Regions from separate parts of the Streptosporangium sp. NPDC000509 genome, predicted to be linked through region 2. Evidence: predicted binding sites of a transcription regulator. Region 2 holds the regulator's gene; each other region holds the start of a gene.
What was found. Region 2 encodes LexA, which represses DNA repair genes until DNA is damaged. Its sites were predicted from a motif close to TCGAACANNTGTTCGA; they were not measured.
Positions count from the first base shown of each region.

Region 1 (10,220 bases), on a different contig from region 2:
CGAGTGGAAGAGCGGCTTCCTCACCGAGCAGCAGGGCTACGGCGCCTGCCTGCCGCTGCTGGAGAACAAGCAGGTCGACGCGATCTCCACCGACGCGACGATCCTGGCCGGCTTCGCCACCCAGTCTCCCGGCAAGTTCCGCCTCGTCGGCCAGCCCTTCTCCGAGGAGAAGTACGGCATCGGCCTGAAGCTGGAGGACACGGAGACCCGCGAGAAGGTCAACGCGGCCGTGGAGAAGATGTTCACGGACGGCAGCTGGAAGAAGGCCATCGACGCCAACTTCGGCGAGTTCGGCAAGTTCTTCACCAACCCGCCGACCGTCGAGCGCTACTGATTCGGTCACACCTCGGCCGGGGCGTACGGACGCCCCGGCCTGTGACCTCTGGAGGGATGAGTGCAGGCACTCTTCGATGAGTTCCCGATGATTCGGGACGCTTTCTGGTTGACGATACGGCTCACCCTCGCCAGCGGGCTGGTGGCGCTCGTGCTCGGGACGATCCTCGCGGGCATGCGGGTCAGCCCGCTGCCGGTCCTTCGCGGGATCGCCACGGCGTACGTGAACATCCTGCGGAACACCCCGCTGACCCTGGTGATCGTGTTCTGCGGGCTGGGGCTCGGCCTGGTCCTGGACGTCTCGTTCTCCGAGAGCCTGTCCACCAACTACCTGTGGCTCTCCATCATCGGACTGTCCGCCTACACGGCGGCGTTCGTCTGCGAGGCGATCCGCGCCGGGATCAACACGGTCCCGGTCGGCCAGGCGGAGGCGGCCCGTGCCATCGGGCTCACCTTCGGACAGAACCTGAGGCTGATCGTGCTGCCCCAGGCGTTCCGCGCGGTGATCGCCCCGCTGGGCAGCGTCCTGATCGCGTTGATCAAGAACACCACGATCGCCGCGGCCATCGGGGTGGGTGAGGCGTCCCTGACCATGAAGACGCTGTTCGAGGCGCACGGCGACGCGGTCATCCAGATCTTCGCCGGGTTCGCGCTGGGCTTCCTGATCCTGACCCTGCCGACCGGTCTGCTGTTCGGCTGGCTCGCCAAGCGCCTGGCGGTGGTCCGATGACCGCGGTGACCACAGAGCGGCCCCCGGCGCGCAAGCGGCGCGCCGAGAGCTCGGAACGCGTCAGCGTCCTGTACGACATTCCCGGCCCCAGGGCCCGGATCCGCAACAACGTTCTCACCGTGCTCGTCATCCTCGCCGTGCTGTTCGCGGTGTACGTGATGGTGACCAAGCTCGGCGAGAAGAACCAGCTCAGCGCCGAGTTGTGGACGCCGTTCCTACGCGGCGACGTGTGGATCAACCTGATCCTGCCCGGCCTGGTGAACACGCTCACCGCGGCCGCGGTCGCCGCCCTGATCGCGGTGCCCTTCGGGTTCGTCTTCGGCATCGGCAGGCTCTCCACGAACGCCTGGATCCGGCGCGCCGCCGGTGCGGTCGTCGAGTTCTTCAGGGCGATCCCGCTGCTGATCATGATCTTCGCGGTGATGTTCGGCGGCAGCGCGGTCTTCGGGCTCACCGTGACGCCGTTCTGGGCGGTGGTGATCGGCCTCGTCCTCTACAACGGCTCGGTGCTGGCGGAGATCGTCCGGGCGGGCATCCTGTCGATCCCACGGGGGCAGAGCGAGGCCGCGCTCGCGGTCGGCATGCGTCCTGGCCAGGTGATGCGGATGATCCTGCTGCCGCAGGCGGTCACGGTCATGATGCCGGCGATCGTCGCGCAGTTGGTGGTCCTCCTGAAGGACACCGCCCTCGGCTTCATCGTGTCGTTCGAGGACCTGCTGAACGCGGGGGCACGCGTGCTGCCCTCCAACTTCAACAACATCATTCCCGCTGTGATCGTCATCGCGATCATCTACATCATCATCAACGTGATGGTGGGCGCCGTCGCCACCTGGCTGGAGAGACGGAGCCGTCGCAGCAGGAAGACCGCGGCCAAGCCGATCGCCCGGCCCGACTCGCCGACGGCGGTCGAGGGCGGCCCCGGCAACCCCGCGCCGTAGGAGCCACGCCGTAGGAGTACGGCAGCCGAAGGGCGGTCACCGGATCCGGTGACCGCCTTTCCGTGTGACAGGTGGGTAAAAACCTCCGCAGGCCGATTTATGCCAGAGATCGGGCCAACCGCCCTCACCTCATCATTCCCCCTGATCTCACGGCCCGCTCGGTTCACCGACGGCATATCTCCGATGACGCGAGCGTGATACCGGCGACACGCGACGGGTTATCGGGCAGGATTACGCCATGTCCCCCGAGCAGGTCGTCCTGCCGTACGCCACGTGGCCGTCGCCGGTCTCCACCTCCGACGTCGCCCGTTCCGGGCTGCGCCTCGGATACCCGACTGTTCTCGGCGAGGAGGTCTGGTGGACCGAGGACCGTCCCGCCGAGGGCGGACGGACCACCATCATGCACCGCAGCGCCGACGGAGCCCAGCGCGAGCTGCTGAGCGCGCCGTGGAGCGCCAGGACCAGGGTCCACGAGTACGGCGGGCGGTCGTACGCGGTGGTGCCCGGCGAGGGCGTGGTGTTCACCAACTTCGTCGACCAGCGCCTCTACCTACTGCCCGCCGGCGGTGAGCCCAGACCCCTCACGCCGGAGCCCGAGGAGCCGGCCGGCCTGCGCTACGCGGACCTGGTCGTCCACGACGGGCAGATCTGGTGCGTGAGGGAGCGCCACGACGACGGCCGGGTGAGCCGGTCGATCGTGTCCATCCCGCTGTCCGGCGAGGACGCGCCGCGCGAGCGGGCCGGCGGCCACGACTTCTACGCCTTCCCCACCCTCTCCCCCGACGGCGAGCACCTCGCCTTCGTCTGCTGGGACCACCCCCGGATGCCGTGGAACGGCACCGAGTTGTGGGTCTCCCGGCTCGCCGACGGCGCCGCCTGGAAGGTGCGGGGCGGCGTCTCCGAGTCGGTGCTCGCCCCGCAGTGGCGTGACGAGCAGAGCCTCTACCTGATCTCCGACTGGTCGGGCTGGTGGAACCTCTACCTGGTCGGGATATACGGCACCGAGCCAAGGGCGCTCTACCCGGCGGAGGAGGAGTTCGCGGGGCCGCTGTGGCAGCTCGGCGCGGTGCCGTACGCACCGATGGCCGACGGGAGCCTCGCGGTCCTGCATGGGCGGGGCAACCTGCGTCTGGGGGTCTTCGACCCGGACAGCGGCGTGCTGAGCGACCTGGACGTGCCCTACGAGGGCTGGGACGCGGTGCTCGCCACCGACGGGCACGCCCTGGTCGGAATCGGGTACGGTCCCGCGCTGCCCCGGTCCATCATCCGGATCGACACCGTGACCGAGCGGGTGGAGGAGCTCCGCAGGGACGTCAACGAGCTGCCCGACGCCGGTTACCTGCCGCTCGCCAGGCCCGTGGAGTTCGAGACCCGGTTCGGGCGCGAGGTGCACGCGTTCCTCTACCCTCCGTCCAACCCCGAGGCGCGTGGCGAGGGCCCCGCGCCGTACGTCGTGTTCGTGCACGGCGGGCCGACCGGGCACAGTGTCGGCGCACTCGACCTGGAGAAAGCGTTCTTCACCAGCAGGGGCATCGGTGTTCTCGACGTCAACTACGGCGGTTCCACCGGCTACGGCCGCGTCTATCGCGAGCGGCTGCACGGCCAGTGGGGCGTGGTCGACGTCGAAGACTCGATCGCCGCGGCCGAGTGGCTGGCCGCGGAAGGTCTGGGCGACCCGGCGCGGATCGCGATCAGGGGCGGCAGCGCGGGCGGATGGACGGTCATGGCGGCCTGCTGCGCGTCCGAGGCGTTCGCCGGGGGTGTCTCCTACTACGGCGTGAGCGGACTCGCCAACTTCAGCGCGACCACCCACGACTTCGAGTCACGCTACGTCGAGTGGCTGATCGGCCCGGAGGATCCCGCCCTGTACGCCTCGCGCGAGCCCGTCGGCCAGGTGGCGGGGGTGAGCTGTCCCATGCTGCTCCTGCAAGGGCTGTCCGACCCGGTGGTCCCTCCGGCGCAGTCTCAGGCCTTCGTCGACGCTCTCACCGAACGCGGCGTCCCCTGCACCTACCTCACGTTCGAGGGCGAGGCCCACGGGTTCCGCCGCGCCGAGACCCGTAGTGCGGCCCTCGCCACCGAGCTCGCCTTCTATCAGCAGATCTTCCACTCCTGACCGGTCGGCGAGGTCAGCGGCTCAACGGGTTTTCAGCGGTTCGGCGGGGTCAGCGGGCGAACTCGGTGGCCCGCGATTCACGGACGACCGTGATGCGGATCTGGCCGGGGTAGGTGAGCTCCTCCTCGACCTGTTTGGCGACATCTCGGGCGATCACCTGGGCCTGGATGTCGTCGACCGCGTCGGGCTTCACCATCACCCTGATCTCCCGCCCCGCCTGCATGGCGAAGACCTTCTCGACGCCCTCGTAGGAGGTGGCGATCTCCTCAAGCCGCTCCAGTCGCTTGACGTAGGCCTCCAGCGACTCGCGGCGGGCTCCGGGGCGGCCGCCGCTGATCGCGTCGGCGGCCTGGGTGAGGACGGCCTCGACCGTCTTGACCTCGACCTCGTTGTGGTGGGCCTCGATGGCGTGGACGACGTCCTCGTGCTCGCCGTAGCGTCTGGCGATCTCGGCGCCGATGAGCGCGTGGCTGCCCTCGACCTCATGGGTGAGCGCCTTGCCGATGTCGTGCAGGAGCGTGCAGCGCTTGAGCAGTGTCGTGTCGAGCCGCAGCTCGGCCGCCATGATTCCGGCGATGTGGGCGGACTCGATGAGGTGACCGAGCACGTTCTGGCCGTAGGAGGTGCGGTAACGAAGCTGGCCGAGAAGGGTGACCAGCTCGGGATGCATATCGGTGATGCCGAGCTCCACCAGGGCGTCCTCACCGGCACGCACGCACAATTCCTGGACCTCCGCCTTGCTGCGCTCGTGGGCCTCCTCGATGCGCTGCGGATGGATGCGCCCGTCGAGGACGAGTTTCTCCAGGGTCAGTCGCGCGGTCTCCCTGCGGACCGGGTCGAAGCACGACAGCAACACGGCTTCCGGTGTGTCGTCGATGATCAGGTTGACGCCGGTGGTCGACTCGAAGGCGCGGATGTTGCGGCCCTCACGGCCGATGATGCGCCCCTTCATCTCGTCACCCGGCAGGTGCAGAACGCTCACCACGGACTCGGCGGTCTGCTCGGTGGCCACCCGCTGGACCGCCAATGTGACGATCTTGGTGGCGCGCTTCTCACCCTCCTTGCGGGCCTCGCTCTCGATCTCCCTGATGATCAGCGCGGCCTCGCGCTTGGCCTGGTTCTCGATCTCTCGGACCAACTCGGCCTTGGCCTGGTCGCTGGTGAGTCCGGACACCCGCTCCAGGATGGTCTTACGCTCCTCGGCGACCCGTTCGAGATCCTCACGGCGGTCGGCCAGCTCGACCTCCGTCTCGGCGAGCTTGCGGGCCCGGTCGGTCTGGCGCCTGGCCTCCTCGTCGAGACGCTGCTCCCGCTCGGCGAGCCGGTTCTCCCTGCGTTCGAGGTCGGACCGGAGCTCCTTGAGCTCGTACTTCAGGATCTTGCCCTCGGCCTCGGCCTCCTTGCGCATCTCCGCCGCCGCCTCGACCGCCGTCTCCGACTTGCGCAGGAGCTCTCCGGCGTCATCCCTGGCTCTCGCCCGAATGTCGGCGGCCTCGCGCCTGGCCTCCTCCAGATGGGTCTCGGCCTCGGCCTCCTGCTCGGGGGTGGGGCCCTTCTGCACGGGCCCGGCTCCACCGATACGACGCAGCAACACGACCAGCACGGCTGTCATCACGGCGAGAGCCACAACCGTCACTACCAACATGACGACCACGACCGGATCCATGCGCGCCTCACCTTCCTCGCGTCGCAAATATCAGGCACACGAGGGGTCACACGCACGGCACGGAAAGTCCAGGTGGCGGCGCTGTCGGGACAGAAGTGACCCCAGAGGGGATCACCTACCGGCTCTTCCCGCCGGTCCGTCGTTCCGTCCTCATCCGCCAAGCCTGTTTGCCCGTACTACACCGCTATGACAATCCGCACTGCGCGGAGTAACTCCTCACTGCCGTTGAGATTAAGCGTCAGAGAGGTAACGAGCAAGCAAAGACCCGCTGTCAAGCTGCTTTGGACTAGTCAAGCGGATAGCCCGAATCATCCGTGAATGACGATGTTTCCGCACCCTCGTCCTCCAGCACTTCGCGGATGACGCGAAAGGCCAGGCCGGGGCCGTATCCCTTCCGGGCGAGCATGCCGGCCAGTCTGCGAGTCCTGACCGCGGGCTCCAGGCTTCGGGTCGAGGAGAGCTTGCGCCGAACGAGGCGGCGGGCGGTCTCCGCCTCCTCCTCGGGATCGAGCTGATCCACCGCTTCCTTCACGGTCTCCTCTTCCACCCCGCGGTGGCGGAGCTCCGAGGCGAGGGCCTTTCTGGCGAGTCCCCGCCCGGCGTGGCGTGAACTCACCCATGCCGCGGCGAACGCCTCGTCGTCGATGAGTCCGACCTCGGAGAAGCGGTCCAGCACGGCGTCCGCCGCCTCCTGTGGCACCTCACGCTTGCGCAGCGCCTCCGCGAGCTGGGCTCGGGTGCGCGGCGCCATGGTCAGCAGCCGCAGACAGATGCCTCGCGCCACCGCCTGCGGGTCGGCCTCGGACTTCCGGCTCGCCCCGGCCCGCTCGGCCGATCCGTCGGACCCGTCTGGCCCGTCGGGGCCGTCGGATCCTTCGGGAAGGAAACCCGGGGTAGCCCTCCCTGAGCGCCGCCCGCCACGACGGGAGGCACGTTTCCTCCGGCCGCGGGGTGCGTCACCCGCAGGTTCCGCGGTCTCCTCGCGGAACCATTCCTCAGAAGCGGACGAACCGAAGTCGCGCCCACCCCTGCCCGGTGAGGCCGCCCGAGGTTCGTCGGGCCAGGCGCCCCAGTCTCTCGGCCCGGCCTGGTCGGCCGGACCGGAGTCAGGTCCCGTCGTCATCGATCAGCCCGGACTCAGGCGTCACCCGGCTTGGGAGTGGCGGCCTTGGAACCGCGACCGGACCCGGCGGAGGACGCGGCACCGGCCGCACGGCCGGACGCGGCGGCCGGGGCCGAAGCCGCGGGGACGGGCGACGGGGCGGCCGGGCTGTCAAGGCGCGGGCCGACACCCAGCTTCTCCTTGATCTTCTTCTCGATCTCGTTCGCCATGTCCGGGTGGCTCTTGAGGAAGTTTCGCGCGTTCTCCTTGCCCTGGCCGAGCTGGTCACCCTCGTAGGTGTACCAGGCGCCGGACTTGCGGACGAAACCGTGCTCGACGCCCATGTCGATCAGGCCACCCTCGCGGGAGATGCCGACGCCGTAGAGGATGTCGAAGTCGGCCACCCGGAAGGGCGGGGCCATCTTGTTCTTGACGATCTTCACTCGGGTGCGGTTGCCGACCGCCTCGGTGCCGTCCTTCAGCGTCTCGATGCGGCGGATGTCGAGACGGACCGAGGCGTAGAACTTCAGCGCCTTTCCACCGGTCGTGGTCTCGGGCGAACCGAACATCACGCCGATCTTCTCGCGGAGCTGGTTGATGAAGATCGCGGTGGTGCCGGTGTTGTTGAGCGCGCCGGCGACCTTGCGCAGCGCCTGGGACATCAGGCGGGCCTGGAGCCCGACGTGGCTGTCGCCCATCTCGCCCTCGATCTCGGCCTTGGGCACCAGTGCGGCGACCGAGTCGATGACCAGCAGGTCGACGGCGCCGGACCGGATCAGCATGTCGGCGATCTCCAGCGCCTGCTCACCGGTGTCGGGCTGGGAGACGAGCAGCGCGTCGGTGTCGACGCCCAGCTTCTGGGCGTACTCCGGGTCGAGCGCGTGCTCGGCGTCGATGAACGCGGCGATGCCGCCGCCGCGCTGGGCGTTGGCCACCGCGTGCAGGGCGACCGTGGTCTTGCCCGAGGACTCGGGACCGTAGACCTCGACGATGCGGCCGCGCGGGAAACCGCCGATGCCGAGGGCCACGTCGAGCGCGATGGAGCCGGTGGGAATCACCTCGATGGGAGCCCGGGTCTCGTCGCCCAGGCGCATGATCGAGCCCTTGCCGAACTGACGCTCGATCTGAGCGAGTGCGGTCTCAAGCGCCTTCTCGCGGTCGTTAGCTGCCATGGGAGCCCCCTGAAGGGTCGCGGGTTGGATCGGTTGCCAGAAAGCTACGGGGTGCCGCCGACAATTTCGGGAGGGCACGCCAGGAGTGGTGGCCTGTTCAATATAGCCGAACGATTGTTCGATCGCCGCCCGTTGGCGCCACGGGTTGCGGGAGTCGCGAACCATCGCGGAGGTCACCCGCGCACGACCGGGCACGACCGGACGCCGACGAACACAGACGGACGCGGACGAACACGAGCGAGCGCGGACGCGGGTCCACCTTGGCGGTCCAGATGTCGCGTGGCGGTCCGACGAACACGGGGGCGCGGACGGCGGAGCCGCCGGCGAGGCGTGCGTGACACCGGGTGCGACAGGCATCATCGGGCACGAATAGCTACGAAACACATGAATAGCCGGTAACTGGCATGGAACGCCACAAGTCTACGCAACCAGGCACGGGCGGCGGGGCCGCCGACGAGGCGCGTGGCGCCAGGCGCTGTGGGCACCGGCGGCGGGAGAACCGCCCCGGAGAACCCGGAACCCATCCGAAAGGCGACATTTCCAAGAATTACCTGGAGCCTGTTGTAACCGGGCTGACCTGGGGTGATCCTGAGGGGAAACGACCCGAGGTGCCCGACGTGCCCAACGCGTTCACACAGCAACGCCTAGCCCATCTCGACTCCCTCGCCGCCGAACTGCGACAACGGGGGATGGTGAGCCGCACCCTCGGCGGCACCGCCCCCGTGCTGTGGGTGTGGCATCCCGACAGTCACCGGCAGACGATCGTCTTCGCCACGCCGGTCAAGGACGGCTGGCTGTTCCTGTGGGCACCGGACGGCGAGGAGAGCGCCGACGATCCCGCGCACGCGGCCGAGGTGGTGGAGAGGCTCCTCGTCCCGCTTCCCGAATCCTGACCGGCTCTCAGCGGAGCCTGGGTGAGACGTCGGTCACCCCGCACACGGCGTGCCAGACCTCCTTCGCCCCCACGCCGTCGGCCAGCGCCTGGACCACGGTCCGACCGCCGAGGTCGGCGATGACGTAGTCGTTGGCCCATGAGTCGGCGTACTGGTCACCGAAGTGTGACTTCATCCGCTTCCAGAATTCCGACAGGCGCATACCCCAAGTATGGGTCCACTCCGGGGTGGGGGAGCCCGTTCCGAGACGCCGCCTGACCGCGAACCACCCCGTCTCCCGATTTCCCGTCCAGGTCCGCCGGGACCTGGACGGGAGACGTACGGGGGAAGGCCCGTCGCCGGTGAGAACGCGGGCGGCCGAGGTCCGGGATGAGGAGGCGGAGTCGTCAGAGCACTCGGGAGCCGTACATCTCGCCGAGGGGGTCGGCGAGCAGCTCCAGGCGTGCGCCGTCGGGGTCGGCGAAGTAGATGGACGCGCCACTCTCGACCTGGTGCGGCACTCCCGCCGCCTCCAGCTTGCCCCGCAGGCGCTCCCACGTGGAGGGATCGACGGAGATGGCGATGTGGTGGAGCCCGCCGAGAACCTCTTTGTAGGGGCCGAGGTCCAGGCCGGGGAAGTCGAAGAAGGCGAGGAGGTTGCCGTTGCCGATGTCGAAGAAGAAGTGGTTCGACCCCCGGTAGTCGCGGTTCTCGAAGATCTCCGTGAGCGGGAACTCCAGGAGGTCCTGGTAGAACGCGATCGTCGTCTCGACGTCGGAGGAGATCAGCGCGAAGTGGTGCAACCCCCTCGCGCTGCTCGGCGGGCGGTGCTCCCTGAGGTGCTCCGCCTTGATCCGCTCGCGTGTCGCCTCGATGGCCTGATGGTCGATGCTCACCGTTAGCTCACCACTCAATGCGTCGTGTGTTCGTCGAAGTCGTGTCCGTGACGACAGGGGGCCAACCTATCCCGGACGCCATGTCATGGCCGCAGGGCGTCGGGAAGACCCCGGGAGGCGTGATCTCCCTCGTTCCCGCCGCGAGGCCGGTTCGTGTGTCCGCAGGTGACGCGCGGTCCGTCCACTCCCGCCCGCCGGTCGGCGGTGGCGGGTTCTGTCGGTGGGACCGTGCAGTATGGGCGGTGACCCGGTTGGTCGGCGGACCGGGAGCCAGGGGGGCGGCGATGAGCGAGGCAACGGGCACGGGCGGCGCGCTCGACCACTTCACCCGGATGACCAGAGACTGGTTCACCGGGGCGTTCTCCGCGCCGACCGCCGCGCAGGAGGGGGCGTGG
Region 1 covers NZ_JBIAYX010000008.1:172,608-182,827, reverse strand. Annotated here, with positions in the region: gene ACFY3D_RS16725 (glutamate ABC transporter substrate-binding protein) at 1-334, shown strand, start outside; gene ACFY3D_RS16720 (amino acid ABC transporter permease) at 395-1,063, shown strand; gene ACFY3D_RS16715 (amino acid ABC transporter permease) at 1,069-2,001, shown strand; gene ACFY3D_RS16710 (S9 family peptidase) at 2,240-4,117, shown strand; gene rny (ribonuclease Y) at 4,167-5,783, opposite strand; gene recX (recombination regulator RecX) at 6,070-6,906, opposite strand; gene recA (recombinase RecA) at 6,921-8,057, opposite strand; gene ACFY3D_RS16690 (hypothetical protein) at 8,675-8,950, shown strand; gene ACFY3D_RS16685 (DUF3046 domain-containing protein) at 8,958-9,152, opposite strand; gene ACFY3D_RS16680 (VOC family protein) at 9,337-9,825, opposite strand; gene ACFY3D_RS16675 (ATP-dependent helicase) at 10,110-10,220, shown strand, end outside.
Region 1: recA (recombinase RecA) is a predicted target of LexA. The motif match lies at 8,164-8,179, and genes of this name have one in related genera.

Region 2 (10,220 bases):
CGCGGTCCTGTCCGGCCCTCGGGGCGCGGCGGCCAGGCGGTGGCCCATCCCACGACCCACGGGAACCCGTCCATGACATGCCTCACGGTCCCGCGTCCCCTCCCCGGGGCCGAAGCCGGAGGTCCCCACGCCGGAGGTATTCGATGAACGACACCACCGCCAGTCCGGTTCTCGCCGGGATCGTCGACGCGCACCACCACATCTGGCGCGCCGCCGACCTGCCCTGGCTCCAGGGGGAGATGATCCCGCGCATCTTCGGCCCCTACGAGCCGATCCGCCGCGACTACCCGGTGTCGGAGTACGTCGAGGAGGCCACCGGCTGCGGTATCACCTCCTCGGTCTACGTCCAGGCCAACTGGTCTCTCGACCGCTGCCTGGACGAGGTGCGCTGGTTGCGCGACACCCACGCGGAGACCGGCTGGCCGATGGCCGTGATCGGCTCGGCGGACCTCTTCGACGAGGGCGCGGCCGACGTGATGCGCCGCCAGGCCGCGCTCACCCCTCTCATGAGGGGAACCCGTCTGCAACTGCACTGGCACGAGCGGCCCGAGTTCCGTTTCGCCTCCGCCCCCGACCGCATGAAGGATCCCGTCTTCCGGCGCAACATCGCCTCGCTCGCCGATCTCGGCTGGCTGTTCGAGCTCCAGGTGTTCACCGACCAGATGGCCGACGCCGCGAGTTTCGTGGACGACTTCCCCGACGTCACGTTCGTGCTGGTCCACGCGGGGATGCTCGAAGAGTCCGGGGCGTCCCGGGTGGCGGAGTGGAAACGCGGCCTGAGGCTGCTGGCCGAGCGCCCCAACGTCGTGGTGAAGCTCACCGGTCAGGGCACGTTCGTGCACCGCGTGGACCGCTCGCTGATCGAGATGGTCGCGGACACCTGCCTGGAGGCCTTCGGTTCCCACCGCTGCATGTGGGGCAGCAACTTCCCGATCGAGAAGATCTGGACCGACCTTCCCACCCTGGTCTCCACCTGGCAGGAGGTCCTCGCCCGCCGGTCCCCCCAGACCGTCCAGAACGTGTTCGCCGCCACCGCCCGCCGGGTCTACCGCCTGTGAGAGGCAGCCGGGAGTGAAGGCCGATGTCATCACCCGGCCGTCGGCGGTGAGCACCCGACTCAGACGTACGCGCTACCGGCCGCCCCTGGTCCGTGTTGTCGGAGTACGCCGCTTCGTGACGAAGCTCTACAGGCCGAAGGCACCGCCCTCGATCAGGATGAGCAGGCCGATCCCGACCAGCACGACCGGCAGCAGAATGTGTCCCCACCGGCTCAGTGCCCTGGCGACGATCGGTCGAGTGGCGAAGAACCGTCCGGCAAGGCACCACACGGCCACCAAGGTCAGAAAGACGGTGACGTGGACGGCCATCGAGCCGATGCCCGCGGTGGCGAAGACGGGGACGTACACGCCGATGTTGTCGCCGCCGTTCGCGAAGGTGACCGCGGCCACCTCCAGGACCTTCGGCCCACCGGCATGCTCCTCCGCCGTCTCCCCGGCTCCGTCGTGCCCATCGCGGTGGGCCTTCCACGCCTGCCGACCCGCCTTGACGCCCAAGACCAGCGGGAGCAGGCCCAGGTAGGGCAGGACCGGCTCGGGGAGGAAGGTGGCACCGAAAGCCGCGGCCGCCGCCACGGCCAAGATGCCCAGGAAGCCGAGATACTGACCGGCCACCACCCGCGCGGCGGCTCCGCGACGTCCGGCGCCCTGGGCGAAGAACAACGCCAAGATCAAAATGTCGTCGATGTTGGTTACAGCGAACAACCCCATCGCCTGCCCGATGATGCCCGCATCCACGATGAGACGTTCCCTTCGACCCAAAGGTGTCCCCGGCGACCCTACCGGCCGGGAAAACGACGGGCGATCACGGTGTTCTCACTGCACAGTCCCAGAGCGTCCGAGAACAGAGAAGGGGGGCCGGAGTCGACTCCGGCCCCCCTTTTCCGGTGGGCGTTACGCGGGTTCGGCTTTCGTACCCAGCGCTGCCTTTCTGCTCTGAATCGGCTCTGAATCAGCTGCAACCGCTGGTGGAGCCGCAGCCCTCGCAGACGTAGCAGCTGCCGGCGGGACGCATCTTGGTGCCGCAGGTCATACAGAGAGGCGCGTCGGCGGTGCGGCCCTGGTGGGATTCCAGGGAGCCGGTGCGGCGCGGGGTCTCCGCGGGTGCCGCCTCGGGGCGGGACTGCGGCTCCTCGATGGGAGCCGAGGTGGCGAGCTCGGCGATGACCTCGTCGCTGTGGATCGGGGCCGGGTCCTCACCGCGCTGCTGCGCGGCGCGCTCGGAGGCGGAGAAGATCCCGAGGGCGGCGCGGTCGTCGTAGGGCAGGTGGTCCAGGGCCAGACGGCGGAAGATGTAGTCCATCACCGAGGCGGCGATACGGACGTCCGGGTCGTCGGTCATACCGGCCGGGTCGAAGCGCATGTTGACGAACTTGCCGACATACGTCTCCAGCGGCACCCCGTACTGCAGGCCGATGGAGATGGCCACCGAGAACGCGTCCATGACGCCCGCGAGGGTCGACCCCTGCTTGGACATCTTCAGGAAGACCTCACCGAGGCCGTCGTCGGGATAGGACGAGGCGGTCATGTAGCCCTTGGCGCCTCCCACGGTGAAGCGGGTGGTGGTGCTGGGGCGCTGGTTGGGCATCCGGCGGCGGGTCGGGCGGCTGATCTCCACGACCTGGATCGCCGGCTCGGCGGGCTCCTCCTTCTCCTCGGTCTTCTTGCCCGAGGCCGAGAGGGGCTGGCCGACCTTGCAGTTGTCGCGGTAGACCGCCAGGGCCTTCAGGCCGAGCTTCCAGCCCTCCATGTAGACCTGCTCGATGTCCTCGACCGTCGCGGACTCGGGAAGGTTGACCGTCTTGGAGATGGCTCCGGACAGGAACGGCTGGGCCGCGGCCATCATGCGCACGTGGCCCATGGGTGCGATCGCACGCTCGCCCATCGCGCAGTCGAACACCTCGTAGTGCTCGCGCCGCAGGCCGGGGGCGTCGACGACATGACCGTGCTCGGCGATGAACTCGACGATCGCCTCGACCTGCTCCTCCTGGTAGCCGAGCCGCCGCAGCGCGCGGGGAATCGTCTGGTTGACGATCTGCATGGAGCCGCCGCCGACGAGCTTCTTGAACTTGACCAGGGCGAGGTCGGGCTCGATGCCGGTGGTGTCGCAGTCCATCATCAGGCCGATGGTCCCGGTCGGGGCGAGGAGCGATGCCTGGGCGTTGCGGTAACCGTTCTTCTCACCGAGCCTGAGGCACTCGCTCCACTGGCTGGAGGCCTCGCGGTGGATGGCACCGTCGATCTCGTCGACCGTGCGCAGGGCCTCGTTCGCGTCGTTGTGCTTGCGCATGACCCGCTTGTGCGCGTCGGCGTTGCGGGCGTAGCCGTCGTAGGGGCCCACGACCGCGGCGAGTTCGGCGCTGCGGCGGTAGGAGACGCCGGTCATCAGCGAGGTGATGGCCCCGGCGACCGCCCGGCCGCCGTCGGAGTCGTAGGCGTGGCCGGTGGCCATGAGGAGTGCGCCGAGGTTGGCGTAGCCGATGCCCAGCTGGCGGTAGGCGCGGGTGGTCTGGTCGATCTTCTCGGTCGGGAAGTCGGCGAAGGTGATGGAGACGTCCATCGCGGTGATGACCAGCTCGGTGATCTTCACGAAGTTCGCGATGTCGAAGGTGTCGTCGTCCTTCAGGAACTTCAGCAGGTTGATGCTCGCCAGGTTGCACGAGGAGTTGTCCAGGTGCAGGTATTCCGAGCAGGGGTTGCTGGCGGTGATGCGACCCGTCTCCGGGCTGGTGTGCCAGTCGTTGATCGTGTCGTCGTACTGGACCCCGGGGTCGGCGCACTCCCAGGCGGCCTTGCCCATCTTGCGGAACAGCTCTCTGGCGTCGATCTTCTCGATGACCTCGCCGGTGAGGCGGGCACGCAGGCCGAACTCCTCACCGTTCTCCACCGCGCGCATGAACTCGTCGGAGACGCGCACCGAGTTGTTGGCGTTCTGGTACTGGACGGAGACGATGTCCTTGCCGCCCAGGTCCATGTCGAACCCGGCGTCACGGAGGGCGCGGATCTTGTCCTCCTCGCGCGCCTTGGTCTCGACGAACTCCTCGATGTCGGGGTGGTCGACGTCGAGGACGACCATCTTGGCGGCGCGGCGGGTGGCGCCCCCGGACTTGATGGTGCCCGCGGAGGCGTCCGCGCCGCGCATGAAGGAGACCGGGCCACTGGCGGTGCCCCCGCTGGAGAGCAGTTCCTTGGAGGAACGGATCCTGGAGAGGTTGACGCCGGAGCCGGAACCCCCCTTGAAGATCACACCCTCTTCCTTGTACCAGTCGAGGATCGACTCCATCTGGTCGTCGACGGCCAGGATGAAGCACGCGCTGACCTGCTGCGGCGACGCGGTGCCGACGTTGAACCAGACGGGCGAGTTGAAGCTGAAGACCTGGTTGACCAGGGCGTGCTTGAGCTCGTGGTCGAAGATCTCGGCGTCCTCGTCGGTGGCGAAGTAACCGTGCTCGACCGCCGTACGCGTGTAGACGCCCACCACCCGGTCGATCAGCTGCTTGAGGCTCCACTCCCGCTGCGGGGTGCCGACCGCGCCGCGGAAGTACTTGGTGGTCACGATGTTGGCGGCGTTGACCGACCACGACCGGGGGAACTCGACACCGCGCTGCTCGAAGTTGATCGAGCCGTCGCGCCAGTTGGTCATGACGACGTCACGGCGCTCCCAGACCAGCTCGTCATAGGGATGCACGCCTGGCGTGGTGAAGATGCGCTTCATCTTCAGACCCTTACGTGGCCTCTTGCCTCCACGTGTCACCGCACCGGCGGTCTCCGTCATGACTTCCCCCTCCTGGGGCTCCGTGGAACCCTCGAATCGGACCACACCAACGCGCCGCATCACCCCCGGCGCCCGGGGTCTGTATCAGTCCTGCTTGGTGGAGCGCTCCGCCCGGAGCCGCTCGATCTCCGCCTCGAAGTCGGCCAGCGTCTCGAAACCGCGATAGACGGAGGCGAACCGTAGGTACGCCACCTCGTCCAGTTCGCGGAGCGGGCCCAGGATGGCCAGCCCGACCTCGTGGGCCGCGATCTCGGCGCATCCGGTGGCCCGGATGCTCTCCTCGACCCGCTGGCCCAGCTGCGCCAGGGAATCCTCACTGACGGACCGCCCCTGGCACGCCCGCCGGACCCCGGCGATCACCTTGTCCCTGAAAAACGGCTCCGTCACACCGCTGCGCTTGCTCACCATGAGCAGAACGGTCTCCTGCGTGGTGAACCTGCGCCCGCATTCCGAGCACGTGCGCCTGCGGCGGATCGCCCCGCCGTCCTCGGTGGCCCGGCTGTCGATGACTCGCGTGTCCAGATGGCGACAGAACGGACAATGCACGCGTGTCGCCTCCTTGACCTACCGAAGCGGCCGACCCACCTCACCTACCCACGACACGCACGGCCAGACGCCCGCGCACACATCTCGAAGAGTCGAGATGCGGTAATGGAAACACAAGCTGTGGTGAAGTGTTGCGATGCAGCCACTAGATGTTGTGGTCCAACCGTAGAAGTGCTCGACCATGAACGCAAGTTGAAACGACCTTGCGGCACGAAGTCGCTGATCAGCCCGCACATCCCGGCGTGTCGCCACCCATGCGAGACCCCTCTCGCCCCGGACGCCTCTCGTCTCACAGTCGCCCCAGGCGACCCGTCGGACGAGCCCCTCGTATCCCCTCTCACCCCCCTCGCCCCACCCGCGCCGCCGACCCGCCTCACCCCTGCGGAACGGAGGCCCGCCCCTCTCGCCGGCCGCCCCGCCGGAGCCCGGCCGGGCGCCGCGGCGGTCCCACGAGCCCCGGCCCGATCGCCGGAGCCCGGACCGGCCTCACCTCACGGAGACGAGGCCCTCCGGGAGATAGAGCCGGGTCCCCGGCCGGACCTCCGAGCCGGACAGCCCGTTGAGGTCCATGATGCGACGGACCGCCGAGCCGGTGTCCGCCTCCTTCGTCAACGCGTCCGCGATCTCCCACAGCGTGTCGTCCGCGTGCACCGTGATCCGCGGCAGCCCCTCAAGGCCCGCCCGCTCGTCCGCCGCGACCATGTCGATGCGTCCGCCGATCCAGAGCACCGCCAGGCTGAACAGTGCGAGCACCGCCACCACGACGATCCTTCCACGCCGGGTGAGTCGAAGGGGCCGCCGAACCGCTCCCTTCCGGCCGACACCCGGCCGGCGGGTGCCCGCCGAGGATGCCGTCGCCGATCGCGGCGCCCTCCTCGGCCCGGCCCCGCGTCCGGCTCCCCGTTCCGGGTCACGCCCGGACCACTGTCCCCGCTCACGGCCGGGGCTCCACCCCCGCCCACGCCCGAGCGACCGCCTCGCCTCGCGGCCAGGACTCCGCCCGGGCTCACGCCCGGACGCCCCGCCGGGCTTTCGCTCGGACTCACGCGAGGCCCGCCCCGACTCTCGCCCACGCTTCCGCCCGGACTCCCGAGCGGATTCCCGTCTCATCTCGCGGCCGGACCTTCGCGCAGCCTCACGGCCGGATCCTCGCCCGGGCTCACGCTCGAAGACCCGCTCGGGCTCCCCGCCGGACCTTCGCCCCGGCTCGCGGCCGAGGCGCGCCCTCGGCACCGGTCCTGACACCGGCACCGAGTCCCACACGGCCTCCCACCCCTGCTTCGCCTCGGACCTCCGCCCGGACTCCGGCGCGGGACCGGGCTCCGGCTCCGGTCTCGGGGGCGGCACGAGCCGCAGGCGCGGCGCTCCCGCTGATCGCTGCGCCGCCCGGGACCTCGGCGCGATCCTGGATCGTGGTGTCGTCGCGGTCGGTTTCACGGTGGCCCCCCATCCCCTCGACCTGGCCGAACACATGTCGAAGAAAGATCGGTGAATCGAACACGATGTCGATCGAACTCCCGTACGATGTTGTACACCACGGCGTCGCCGATTTCGAGGACATTCGAACAATTGTTTGAGTATGATCTTCGGCCGAGGTATGGTCGCTGTGTGCGACGTGTTAAATACAGACCGGGAGGCGAGGAGTTCGTATGAGCCAGCACAACGAGAACGGTTCGGCCGCCAGCGACCTGGCGGTGCGAAGGCGTGACTCCCTTGGCCTCACCCCCAGGCAGCGGAAGATCCTTGAGGTGATCCGCGATTCCGTGCAGCAGCGCGGCTATCCGCCGTCCATGCGGGAGATCGGCGAAGCGGTGCAGCTCACCAGCACCTCCAGCGTGTCGCACCAGTTGACGGCTTTGCAGCGCAAGGGCTACCTGCGGCGTGATCCGCACCGCCCCCGCGCCTTGGAGGTCCGCCTTCCCGGCGAGCCCGTGCTGTGGGTTGATCCCGACTCCGGTGAGGACGAGACTCCGGTCAGCCGTCCGACCGCCGCCTATGTGCCCCTCGTCGGTCAGATCGCCGCCGGTGGCCCCATCCTCGCCGAGGAGAGCATCGAAGACGTCTTCGCCCTGCCCAGGCAGCTTGTCGGTGAGGGCACGCTCTTCCTCCTCCAGGTGACCGGCGACTCGATGATCGAGGCCGCCATCGCCAACGGTGACTGGGTGGTCGTGCGCCAGCAGCCGGTCGCCGACAACGGCGACGTGGTCGCCGCGATGATCGACGGCGAGGCCACGGTCAAGACCTTCAAGCGCAGAGACGGCCACGTCTGGCTGGTCCCGCACAACCCCAACTACGACCCGATCCCCGGCGACGAGGCCACCGTGCTCGGCAAGGTCGTCGCGGTCCTCCGCAAGCTCTGACGCGAGCGTCCCACGCAGGCTCCTCACCGCTCTCCACGGGCTCCGGCCCGTGGAGGCGTCGCCGCCTGAGAGCGTCACCCGGCACGCGGGTCCGGACCGAGCCACACCGTGGCCACGCGAGCTCGGCATCACGCGCCTCCGGCTTTCTGTGCGACACGCCATAGAACGACACGCCGGATGGGGCCCGACATCAGATGTCGGGCCCCATCCGGCGTTCTCAGGTGATGGGACATCCCCGGGAAGATCTCTCGCCGGCGGGCACGGAAACCCACCCGGCGAGGCCGAGATGGAGGCCCGCCGCTTGAAGCGGCACGGGTTCTCCCCCGAAGTGGTCACGGGGACACGCCGGCCGAGTTGACGCGCGACACCCGGGATGCCCTCGCAAGGGCACCCCGAGTCCGTAACGACCCCGCGAGACGGCCGCGGCCACGACGGTCATTCAGCGGTCCGTCGTCCGCGGCGAGGGCACGCGGGACGACTACGGCACGATGTTGACCAGCTTGGGCGCGCGGACGATCACCTTGCGCGGCGTGCCGGACAGGAAGGGCTGAACCTTCTCCGACCGCAGGGCCAGCGACTCCAGGTCCGCCTCGGAGATCTCCGGGGAGACCTCCAGCCGGTCGCGCACCTTGCCCGCGACCTGGACGACGCAGGTGACCGACTCCTGGACCAGCAGCGCCGGGTCGGCCACCGGCCAGCCCGCGGTGGCGACCGAGGCGGCGTGTCCCAGCCGCTCCCAGCCCTCCTCCGCCGCGTACGGCGCGACCAGGGACAGCATGACCGCGAGGGTCTCGGCGGCCTCCCTGACCGCCGGGTCGGCGGCGCCGGGGCCGGAGTCGATGGCCTTGCGTGCCGCGCTCGTCAGCTCCATCATGCGGGCCACCGCGACGTTGAAGCGGTGGGACTCGACCAGCTTGGTGACCTCGTCGATGGTGTGGTGGACGACCTTGCGCAGGTTCAGGTCTCCCGCGGTGACGTCGACGCCGGGCGCGGAGGCCGCGCCGGCCTCCGCCATCACGCGGAACGCGCGGGCGAGGAACTTCTGCGAGGCCGCCGGGGAGACGTCGGACCAGTCGATGTCGTCCTCGGGCGGTCCGGCGAAGACGACGGTCAGCCTGACCGCGTCGACACCGTAGGCGTCGATCTGCTGGCCCAGGTCGACGCCGTTGCCCAGCGACTTGGACATCGCCTTGCCCTGGTTGATGACCTGCCCCTGGTTCAGCAGACGGGTGAAGGGCTCGACGAAGTCGACCATTCCCATGTCGTGCAGGACCTTGGTGAAGAACCTGGCGTACAGCAGGTGCAGCACGGCGTGCTCGACGCCGCCGATGTACTGGTCGATCGGACCCCACCTGCGCACGCGCTCGACGTCGAACGGCCCCTCGTCGTAGGCCGGGTCGACGTAGCGCAGGAAGTACCACGAGGAGTCGACGAAGGTGTCCATCGTGTCGGTGTCGCGCTTCGCCGGGCCGCCGCACTTGGGGCAGGAGACGTTGACCCAGTCTTCGGCCGAGGCGAGCGGGGAGATGCCCTTGGGCGCCAGGGCCTCGCCACGCATGTCGGGCAGGGTGACGGGCAGCTGGTCGTCGGGGACGGGGACCTCGCCGCAGTCGGCGCAGTGGATGATCGGGATCGGGCAGCCCCAGAAGCGCTGGCGGGACAGCAGCCAGTCGCGCAGCCGGAAGTTGACCGTGAAGTGACCGGTGCCCCGCTCGCTCAGCACCTCGATGATCTTCCGGATCGCCTCGGCCTTGGCCAGGCCGTCCAGCGGGCCGGAGTTGACCATCGCGCCGTCACCGGTGGTGGCGACACCGGTCTCGCCGGGATCGGCCAGACCGGTGTGCACGACCACCCGTACCGGCAGGTCGAAGGTACGGGCGAAGTCCAGGTCGCGCTGGTCGTGGGCGGGCACGGCCATGATGGCGCCGTGGCCGTAGTCGGACAGCACGTAGTCGGCCGCCCAGACCGGCATACGCTCACCGTTGACCGGGTTGATCGCGTACCGGCCCAGGAAGACGCCGGTCTTCTCCTTCTCGGTGGACAGCCGGTCGATGTCGGACAGCTTGGACACCTCGACCCGGTATGCCTCGAACGCCTCGCGCCGGTCGTCGGTGACGATCTCCTCGGCCAGCGGCGCGTCCGGGGCGACCACGAAGAAGGTGGCGCCGTACAGGGTGTCGGGACGGGTGGTGTAGACGGTGACCGGCTCGTCCCGGCCCTCGATCACGAAGTCGACGTCGGCACCCTCGGAGCGGCCGATCCAGTTGCGCTGCATCGTCAGCACGCGCTCGGACCAGCCGCCTTCCAGCAGGGACATGTCGTCCAGCAGCCGGTCGGCGTAATCAGTGATCTTGAAATACCACTGGGTCAGCTCGCGACGGACGATCTCGGCGCCACAGCGCTCGCACCTGCCGTCCTTGACCTGCTCGTTGGCGAGCACGGTCTGGTCGTTCGGGCACCAGTTGACCAGGCCGCCCTTGCGGT
Region 2 covers NZ_JBIAYX010000015.1:62,997-73,216, reverse strand. Annotated here, with positions in the region: gene ACFY3D_RS26440 (VWA domain-containing protein) at 1-76, shown strand, start outside; gene ACFY3D_RS26435 (amidohydrolase family protein) at 144-1,058, shown strand; gene ACFY3D_RS26430 (cadmium resistance transporter) at 1,185-1,766, opposite strand; gene ACFY3D_RS26425 (vitamin B12-dependent ribonucleotide reductase) at 2,008-4,830, opposite strand; gene nrdR (transcriptional regulator NrdR) at 4,915-5,376, opposite strand; gene ACFY3D_RS26415 (LysM peptidoglycan-binding domain-containing protein) at 5,863-6,135, opposite strand; gene lexA (transcriptional repressor LexA) at 7,026-7,736, shown strand; gene leuS (leucine--tRNA ligase) at 8,215-10,220, opposite strand, start outside.

Region 3 (10,220 bases), on a different contig from region 2:
TTCCTCGACTCCACCCTGGACCGGGTCGGCGACGCCGGCATCTTCTCCGGGCTGGTGTTCTGGTTCGTCGTGAGCGAGCAGCGGGTGCTGGCGGGGGTCGCGCTCTTCTGCCTCGTCGCGGGGGCGGTGGTCTCGTACGTCAAGGCCAGGGCCGAGGCATTGGGCATGACGTGTGACGTCGGCCTCGCCGAGCGGCCCGAGCGCCTGGTCGTGGGCCTGGTCTCCGCCGGTCTGGGCGGTCTGGGCGTGCCCTACATCCTCGCCGCGGGACTCTGGCTGCTCGCCGTCGCCAGCGCGGTGACGGTCGGCCAGCGTCTGCTGCACGTGCGCCGGCAGGCCGTCTCCACCCCGCCGCGGACCCCCCGCTGACCCTCCGCCGATCGGAAAGAGCGATGACCGACAAGCCCTCCCCCCAGGATCGTCTCGTCGCGGCGGCGTTCGGCGCCGGCTGGACGATCGTGCCCCGCCTGCCGGAGAGGCTCACCGCCTGGGCCTTCCGCGTCGCCGCCGACCGGCTGTGGAAGCGTCGCGGCAAGTCGGTGCTCAGACTTGAGGCCAACCTCGCCAGGGTAAAGGGCACCTCGCCGGGTGACCCGGCGATCCGGGCACTCAGCCGTGACGGCATGCGCTCCTACTTCCGCTACTTCCACGAGGTGTTCCGGCTGCCCTCGATCCCCGTCGACGAGCTCGTCTCCCGCATGCGGGTGGCCGGGGCCGAGCCCGTCTACGACAACCTCGCCAGGGGGCGTGGCGTGGTCCTGGCTCTGCCGCACATGGGCAACTGGGACCAGGCGGGCGCCTGGTTCGCCGGTACGGGTCACCCGTTCACCACGGTCGCCGAGCGGCTCAAGCCCGAGTCGCTGTTCCACCGGTACACGGCCTTCCGCGAAGGGCTCGGCATGGAGGTGCTGCCGCTCACCGGCGGTGACGGCCACACCTTCGGCACCCTGGCGCAGCGCCTGCGCGCCGGTCTGCCGGTCGCCCTTCCCGCCGAGCGCGACCTGACCGCGAAGGGGGTCGAGGTGCAGTTCTTCGGCGCGGCCACGCGGATGCCCGCCGGTCCAGCCCTGCTGGCCGTGCACACCGGGGCCGCCCTCATCCCGGCGATTCCCTACTTCGAGGAGAACGGCTGGGGGCTGCAGTTCCACGAGGAGATCGCGATCCCGGCCGAGGGCAGCAGGCAGGAGAAGGTGGCCGTCGTGGCGCAGAGCCTCGCCACCGTCTTCGAGAAGGGCATCGCCGAGCACCCCGAGGACTGGCACATGCTCCAGCGCCTCTGGCTCGAGGACCTGGAGCCCAGGAAGGCCCAGACATGAGGATCGGCATCGTCTGCCCCTACACGTGGGATGTGCCGGGCGGCGTCCAGGTGCACATCCGCGACCTGGCGGAGGCGCTCATGGCCGACGGCCACCACGTCTCGGTGATCTCCCCGGCCGCGGAGAACGCGGAGTTGCCCCCGTACGTGATCTCGGCGGGCCGTGCCGTCCCGGTGCCCTTCAACGGGTCGGTGGCCAGGATGTCGTTCGGATTCCTGTCGGCGAACCGGGTGCGCCGCTGGGTGCGCGAGGGCCGCTTCGACGTGCTGCACGTGCACGAACCGGCGATCCCCTCGCTGGGCCTGCTCGCCTGCTGGGTGGCGAGGGGGCCGATCGTGGCCACCTTCCACGCCTCGTACGGCAACTCCCGTTCCTTCTCGGTGGGGGTGCCGGTCATCATGAGCGCGCTGGAGAAGATCGGCGGCAGGATCGCCGTCTCCGACGCCGCGAGGAAGACCCTGGTCGAGTTCATGGGCGGCGACGCCGTGCTCATCCCCAACGGGGTGACGGTGAGCCGCTACACCGAGGGTGAGCGGCTCCCCGGCTGGGACGAGGGCGAGGTGATCGGCTTCCTGGGCCGGATGGACGAGCCGCGCAAGGGCCTGCCGGTGCTGCTGGAGGCGTTCGCCCTGCTCGCCGCCGAGCGGCCGTCGCTGCGCCTGCTGCTGGCGGGGCCCGGTGACGCCGACGAGGTGCTGGAGCGGGTTCCGGCCGCCTTCCACGACCGGATCGGCCTGCTCGGCATGGTGAGCGAGGAGGACAAGGTGCGCGCCTACCACACCGTCGACGTCTTCTGCGCGCCCAACCTGGGCGGTGAGAGCTTCGGCATCGTGCTGACCGAGGCGATGTCGGCGGGCGCGGCGATCCTGGCGAGTGACATCCCTGCCTTCCGCAAGGTGCTCGACGACGGCGGGGCGGGGGCGTTGTTCGAGACGGGCGACGCCGTGTCGCTCGCCCGCGAGGCCGCCGCGCTGCTCGACGATCCCGAACGCCGGGCCAGGCTGTCGCAGGCCGCCCGGCAGGCCGTGCGCAAGTACGACTGGTCGACGGTCGCCCGCGACGTCCTGCGGGTCTACGAGACCGTGGCGAGCACGGCCGGGGTCGAGGAGGACGCGGTGGCAGGCCCGGTGGAAGACGCTGCGGAGGGCCCCGTGACAGGCACTGTGACAGGACCTGCGGCAGGCCCGGTGGAAGGCGCGGTGGAAGGCCCGGTGGCGGGCGCCGGACCGGCCGGGGCCGGAGCCGGGGGAGAGTCGGCGGGTACGCCGGCCGAGAGGAATGACGCGCTGTGACGACGACCACGCTGGTCCTGGTGGCGGGCGCGATCGTGGTGCTTCTCGCCGTCTACGTCTCCTGGCGGGCGGGGCGGCTCGACCGGTTGCACATCCGGCTGGAGCTGGCCCGCGAGTCCCTGGACGCCGCCCTGGTGCGGCGGACCGCCGTCAGCCTGGAGCTGGCGGCCTCCCGGCTGCTGGACCCGGCGACGAGCCTGGTGCTGGCCGCGGCCGCCCACGAGGCCCGTACGGCGGGTCCCGAGGAGCGCGAGCACGCCGAGAGCGACCTGTCGCGCGCGCTGCGCGCCGTCGTCGACCAGGAGCGCTTCCGTGACCGGCTGGCCGACACCCCGGCCGGATCGGAGCTGATCGAGGAGCTGGACGCCGCGGTGGCGAAGGTCCTGTACTCCCGCCGGTTCTACAACAACGCGGTGGGCGTCACCCGGACGGCGCAGCGCCGCTGGCTGGCCCGCACGCTGCGGCTGGCGGGGCACACCGAGTATCCGGCCTTCTTCGAGATCGACGACGTGCCCCCGAAGGCCCTGGCCGCTGAATAGGGATAAATAAGGCGCACATAAACTGGAGTATCTGACAAGTCGGACACCGGTAAGCTCTTGGCGATTCTTGACTGAGTGATCGAGTGGCCGACTTGAGGAGATGAGCCGTGCGGGTGTCCCGGATGATCGCCGTCACGCTGGCGGGAGTCGCGGTCCTTGCCCCGGTCGCGGCCTGTTCCTCCGACGGGCCGGCCTCGCCGGGGAGCCCGGCGGGCGCGGCGGGCGAGCCGAGCGCGGATCCGACCCCCACGCCCGAGCCGACGCACCCCTTCACCGGCCTGCCCGGCGCGGCGCGCCGGGCGGTGCTCGCGGTGAAGATCGAGAACACCTCGGCGGGCAAGCCGCAGCTCGGCCTGAAAAGCGCCGACATCGTCTACGTCGAGCAGGTCGAGGCGGGCCTCACCCGCCTGATGGCGATCTTCTCCTCGAAGATCCCGGCCAAGGTCGGCCCGGTCCGCAGCGCCCGCATCTCCGACCTGCACATCGTCCCGCAGTTCGGCAGACCGGCCTTCGCCTACTCGGGCGCGCAGACCAAGATGCTCCCCTTCATCGCCGAGGCCCCGCTCTTCGACGTCTCCGACAGCAGGGAGCCGGGCGCGTACTTCCGCCAGCCGGGACGCTACGCCCCCTACAACCTGTTCGCCAACACCAAGGACCTGCTGGCCGGGGCGCCCAAGGCGAGCAAGGCCAAGGACATCGGGTTCACCTTCGGCGAGGCCCCCGAGGGGGGCGTGTCGCGCAAGATGTACAGCGTGAAGTACCCGGCGGCGCGCTTCACCTTCGGCTGGTCGGAGACGGCGGGCAAGTGGCTGGTCTGGCAGGACGGCAAGAAGGACATGGCGGCCGAGGGCGGCCAGCTCGGCGCGCCCACGATCGTCGTGCAGTACACCAAGACGGAGCGTTCGCAGTTCCACGACAAGAACCAGAGCTACACCCCGCTGGTGCACAGCACGGGCAAGGGCAGGGCGATCGTGCTCCGTGACGGGCAGGCGTTCAAGGCCCGCTGGTCGCGGCCGGACGAGAAGGACGGCACCGTCTTCACCACCGAGACGGGCGAGCCGATGAACTTCGCCCCGGGGCAGGTCTGGGTCGTGCTCGCCTCCGCCAAACCCGTCATCCCCTGACGCGCACGTCCTGTACATACTGTCCAAGAAGATCATCCAAGGACGACAAGGCGTCGGGTAAGGGGGCAGGCCGCCAGCGCCTACGATGGGAGGCGTACTGGCCGTCCTCGGACGGCCCGTGTCCGCAGCCAGCCGTCGTGAGGTAGAAGACCGTGTCCAGCAGCACGCCCGAAGTCAGCGAGACGACCGTCACCGGAACCGCCCGGGTCAAGCGCGGCATGGCAGAGATGCTCAAGGGTGGCGTCATCATGGACGTCGTCAACGCCGAGCAGGCCAAGATCGCCGAAGACGCCGGTGCCGTCGCCGTCATGGCCCTTGAGCGGGTGCCCGCCGACATCCGCGCCCAGGGCGGCGTCTCCCGGATGAGCGACCCCGACATGATCGACGGCATCATCTCCGCCGTCTCGATCCCTGTCATGGCCAAGGCCCGCATAGGCCACTTCGTCGAGGCGCAGGTGCTCCAGTCGCTCGGCGTCGACTACATCGACGAGTCCGAGGTGCTCACCCCCGCCGACTACACCAACCACATCGACAAGTGGCAGTTCACCGTGCCCTTCGTCTGCGGCGCGACCAACCTGGGTGAGGCACTGCGCCGCCTCACCGAGGGCGCGGCGATGATCCGCTCCAAGGGAGAGGCCGGCACCGGCGACGTCTCCAACGCCACCACCCACATGCGCAAGATCAGGGGTGAGATCAAGCGTCTGGGCTCGCTGCCCGAGGACGAGCTCTATGTCGCGGCCAAGGAGCTCCAGGCGCCGTACGAGCTGGTCGCCGAGGTCGCCAGGACCGGCAAGCTGCCGGTCGTGCTGTTCACCGCCGGCGGCATCGCCACCCCGGCCGACGCGGCGATGATGATGCAGCTCGGCGCCGAGGGCGTGTTCGTCGGCTCGGGCATCTTCAAGTCCGGCAATCCCGCCGAGCGTGCCTCCGCGATCGTCAAGGCCACCACCTTCCACGACGACCCCGACGTCATCGCGAAGGTCTCCCGGGGGCTGGGCGAGGCGATGGTCGGCATCAACGTCGACGACATCCCGGCCCCGCACCGGCTGGCCGAGCGCGGCTGGTAGGGCACACCCCACCCGTACGGGAAGGATCATCGGTGACCATCGTCCCCACGATCGGCGTGTTCGCGCTGCAAGGAGACGTGCGCGAGCACACTCGCTCCCTGGAGGCGGTGGGCGCGAGAGCGGTCGCCGTACGGCGACCCCGCGAGCTGGAGGCGGTCGACGGCCTCGTCATCCCCGGCGGCGAGTCCACCACGATGTGGAAACTCGCCGAGACCTTCGAGCTGCTCGAACCACTCCGGATGCGGATCAAGGCGGGAATGCCCGCCTACGGCTCCTGCGCCGGGATGATCATGCTGGCCGACCGGATCGAGGGCGGGATCGAAGGCCAGCAGACGATCGGAGGCATCGACATGGTCGTCCGCCGCAACGCCTTCGGGCGCCAGGTCGACTCCTTCGAGGCCGACATCGACTTCGCCGGTCGCGGCGCCATGCGGGCCGTCTTCATCCGCGCCCCCTGGGTGGAATCGGTGGGTTCGGAGGTCGAAGTGCTGGCACTGGCCGAACCTGGGGATAGGATCGTCGCGGTCCGTCAAGGACCGTTGCTCGCCACGTCCTTCCACCCGGAACTTACCGGGGATGTCGGTGTGCATTCATATTTCGCTGAGATGGTGAGGGAGCTCTAGGCGATGTCCGGCCACTCCAAATGGGCGACGACGAAGCACAAGAAGGCCGCACTCGATTCCAAGCGCGGCAAGCTGTTCGCCAAGCTCATCAAGAACATCGAGGTCGCGGCCCGGACGGGCGGACCCGATCCGGACGGCAACCCGACGCTGTACGACGCCATCACCAAGGCGCGCAAGAGTTCGGTCCCGATCGACAACATCGAGCGTGCCCGTAAGCGCGGGGGTGGTCTCGAGGCCGGCGGCGCCGACTGGCAGACCATCATGTACGAGGGTTACGCCCCCGGGGGCGTCGCGGTGCTGATCGAGTGCCTCACCGACAACCGCAACCGCGCGGCCTCCGAGGTCCGCGTCGCGCTGACCCGCAACGGCGGCTCGCTGGCCGACCCGGGTTCGGTGTCCTACATGTTCAACCGCAAGGGTGTCGTGCTCGTCCCCAAGGGCGAGCTGGGCGAGGACGACGTGCTGGTCGCGGTCCTCGACGCGGGCGCCGAGGAGGTCAACGACCTGGGCGACCAGTTCGAGGTCGTCTCGGAGGCCACCGACCTCGTCCCGGTCCGCAAGGCCCTGCAGGAGGCCGGGATCGACTACGACTCGGCCGAGTCCAGCTTCATGCCGACGCTGAACGTCCCGCTGGACGAGGAGGGCGCCCGCAAGGTCTTCAGGCTGATCGACGCCCTTGAGGACAGCGACGACGTGCAGAACGTCTGGGCCAACTTCGACGTCTCCGACGAGGTCATGGAGAAGCTCGACGCGTAGTCCGATTTTTCGGACCTCGCGCTGCTCGTGAGGTTTGTCCGCGTGGTCCAGGGCAGATCACGCGGACAATGGGCAATCCTGACCTCATCTTCGCTGTGGCGGGCGTTGCCGCGCTGCTCGCGGCCACACTGCCGCGACTTCTCAACCGCCGCCCCTTCTCGCTGCCCCTCGCCTGCCTGCTGGTCGGCCTGGTCCTCTACGCCCTGCCCCTGGAGCTGCCCGATCCCGATCCGGTGGCCCACCGGACACTGGTCGAGCACGTCACCGAGATCTGCGTGCTGGTCTCGCTCATGGGCGCGGGGCTGGCCATCAACCGGCCCTTCGGGCGGCGCGGCTGGTCCTCGACCTGGCGCCTGCTCGGGTGGACGCTCCCGCTCACCGTCCTCGCCGTGGCCGCCGCCGCGTACGGCCTGCTCGGCTGGCCCCTCGCGGCGGCGTTGCTGCTGGGCGCGGTCCTCGCGCCGACCGACCCGGTGCTCGCCTCCGACGTTCAGGTCGGCGAGCCCGTCGACTCGGAGAAGGCCGACGACGAGGTCCGCTTCGCCCTCACCTCCGAGGCGGGCCTCAACGACGGCCTGGCCTTCCCCCTGGTGTACGCCGCCATCACGCTGGCCGTCAGCGGGGGGACCGGCTGGATCGGCGAGTGGGCGCTGGTGGACCTGCTCTACCGGTGCGTCGCGGGCGTGGTGTGCGGCCTGCTCATCGGCAAAGGGCTGGGGCGGCTGTTCTTCCGTGCCGAGAAGCCCGACCTGCGGCTGGCCGAGCACCGCGACGGCTTCGTGGCGCTGGCCGCGACGTTCCTGGCCTACGGCCTCACCGAGCTGGTGCACGGGTACGGCTTCATCGCGGTGTTCGTGACCGCCTGCACCATCAGGGCGGCCGAGCGCAGCCACGGCTACAACGGGGTGCTGCACGGCTTCATAGAGCAGATCGAGCGGCTGTTCACCGCCTGGCTGCTCCTGCTGCTCGGAGGCTTCGTCGCGGTGGGGGGACTGTCCGCGCTCACCTGGCGGGGAGCCGCGGTCGGCCTGTCGCTGCTGCTCGTCATCCGGCCGCTGGTCGGGTGGCTCTCCCTGCTGAGAGGCAGGGCGGGGCCGCGCGAGCGCGTCGTGGCGGCGTTCTTCGGCGTCCGAGGCATCGGCTCGTTGTTCTACCTCGCCTACGCCCTCGGCCAGGCCGACTTCGGCGTACCCGCCGAGGAGATCTGGGCCGTGGTCGCCTTCACCGCGATGGCCTCCCTGGTGATCCACGGAATCTCGGCCTCGCCGGTGATGAACCGCCTGGACCTGCTGCGCGACCGGGCAGGGAACGACCGTGACGCGGAACCCGCCACCCAGCACCCGTGAGGCGGATCCCCTGGAGGCGGTGAGCCGGCGCCTGCCGCTCCGCCTCTCGACGGGCCGGGGGAGAGCCGTGCGCGGGATGCTCTCACGCGGTAGAGTCTGCCACCGAACAGATGTTCGGCGAGCGGAGGCGTGTCGGTGCGATTGCCCGAGTTGCGGGTGATGGGGGTTGATCCGGGGCTCACCCGATGCGGGCTCGGCGCCGTCGAGGGGCGGCCCGGCGCACCGCTGAGCCTGATCAAAGTGGGGGTCGTCCGCACCCCCGCCGACGACGAGATCGGCGCCCGGCTGGTGGCGATCGAGGCGGGCATCGAGCAGTGGCTCGACGAGGTCCGGCCCGACGCGGTGGCCGTGGAGCGGGTCTTCGCCCAGCACAACCTCAGGACCGTGATGGGCACCGCCCAGGCCTCCGCCGTGGCGATCCTGTGCGCCTCACGCAGGGGCCTGCCGGTCGCGCTGCACACGCCGTCCGAGGTCAAGGCCGCGATCACCGGCAGCGGCACGGCGGACAAGCAGCAGGTCGGCACGATGGTGACCCGCCTGCTGAGGCTGGACGCGATGCCCAAGCCCGCCGACGCCGCCGACGCGCTCGCCCTCGCGATCTGCCACGTTTGGCGGGGCGGGGCACAGAGCAGGCTGGCCGAGGCCGCCGCGAAGGCCGCGAGCGCCTCCGGCACGACCCCCGCCGCCTACTTCCGGAGTCGTGGCAGGGCCGGACACCCGAGAGGAACCGCGAAGTGATCGCCTCGGTGCGAGGACAGGTGACCGCGATCGCGCCCGACGGCGCGGTCGTCGAGGTCGGCGGGGTGGGAGTCCTCGTGCACTGCACGCCGGGCACCCTGGCGACGCTCAGGACGGGGGAGGAGGCCAGGCTGGCCACCTCGCTGGTGGTCCGCGAGGAGTCGCTCACGCTGTTCGGCTTCGCCACCGAGGACGAGCGCGGCACCTTCGAGATGCTGCAGACGGCGAGCGGGGTCGGCCCCAAGGTCGCTCTCGCGATGCTGGCCGTGCACACTCCCAACGCGCTCCGGGTGGCCGTGGCCTCCGCCGACGTCAAGGCGTTGACCAGGGTCCCCGGGGTGGGGCCGAAGGGTGCCCAGCGGATCATCGTCGACCTCAAGAACAAGCTCGGCACTCCCGAGGAGGCCGTCAGCGCCGCGCTCGACGGCAGAGCCGTCGCGCCCGCCTGGCGGGGTCAGGTCCACTCGGGGCTGGTCGGTCTTGGCTACTCGGCGCGAGACGCCGACGAGGCGGTCGCCGCCGTCGAGCCCCAGGCCGACGCCGAGATGGCCGAGGGCCGCACCCCCCAGGTGGCGCCCCTGCTCAAGGCGGCCCTCCGCGCGCTGAGCGTGCGATGAGGGGTGCGGGTGAGTCCGCCGTACGGCGGGACGAGGGAGGGGCGGCGTGAGTTCCGACCGTGATCTGGTGTCGCCGGACGCCGAGGGCGACGAGAGATATATCGAGGCGGCACTGCGGCCCAAGCGGCTGGAGGAGTTCATCGGCCAGGCGCGGGTGCGCGAGCAGCTGTCACTGGTGTTGCAGAGCGCGCTGCGACGCAACAGACCTCCGGATCACGTGCTGATGAGCGGCGGTCCCGGACTGGGCAAGACGACCCTCTCCATGATCATCGCGACCGAGCTCTCCGTGCCCATCCGGATCACCTCCGGGCCCGCGCTGGAGCGGGCCGGTGACCTCGCGGCGATCCTGTCGACGCTCTCGGAGGGCGAGGTCCTGTTCATCGACGAGATCCATCGCATGGCGAGGCCCGCCGAGGAGATGCTCTACCTCGCGATGGAGGACTTCCGCGTCGACATCGTGGTGGGCAAGGGGCCGGGTGCGACCGCGATCCCACTGGAGATCGCCCCGTTCACCCTGGTCGGGGCCACCACCCGGGCCGGGATGCTCCCCGCGCCGCTGCGCGATCGCTTCGGTTTCGTCGCGCACATGGACTTCTACGGGGTCGCCGAGCTGGAGGAGGTGCTGCACCGCTCCTCGCGTCTGCTGGGCGTCGCGCTCCCCGGCGACGCCGCCCGCGAGATCGCCGGCCGTTCCCGGGGCACCCCCCGCATCGCCAACCGGCTGCTGCGCCGGGTCCGCGACTTCGCCGAGGTGCGCGCCGAGGGGGTGGTCACCCGGGATGTCGCCTCCGCCGCGCTCAAC
Region 3 covers NZ_JBIAYX010000022.1:99,896-110,115, forward strand. Annotated here, with positions in the region: gene pgsA (phosphatidylinositol phosphate synthase) at 1-369, shown strand, start outside; gene ACFY3D_RS33155 (phosphatidylinositol mannoside acyltransferase) at 393-1,316, shown strand; gene ACFY3D_RS33160 (glycosyltransferase family 4 protein) at 1,313-2,608, shown strand; gene ACFY3D_RS33165 (hypothetical protein) at 2,605-3,147, shown strand; gene ACFY3D_RS33170 (DUF3048 domain-containing protein) at 3,255-4,271, shown strand; gene pdxS (pyridoxal 5'-phosphate synthase lyase subunit PdxS) at 4,424-5,338, shown strand; gene pdxT (pyridoxal 5'-phosphate synthase glutaminase subunit PdxT) at 5,371-5,961, shown strand; gene ACFY3D_RS33185 (YebC/PmpR family DNA-binding transcriptional regulator) at 5,965-6,717, shown strand; gene ACFY3D_RS33190 (cation:proton antiporter) at 6,786-8,063, shown strand; gene ruvC (crossover junction endodeoxyribonuclease RuvC) at 8,214-8,801, shown strand; gene ruvA (Holliday junction branch migration protein RuvA) at 8,798-9,418, shown strand; gene ruvB (Holliday junction branch migration DNA helicase RuvB) at 9,465-10,220, shown strand, end outside.
Region 3: ruvC (crossover junction endodeoxyribonuclease RuvC) is a predicted target of LexA. The motif match lies at 8,166-8,181, and genes of this name have one in related genera.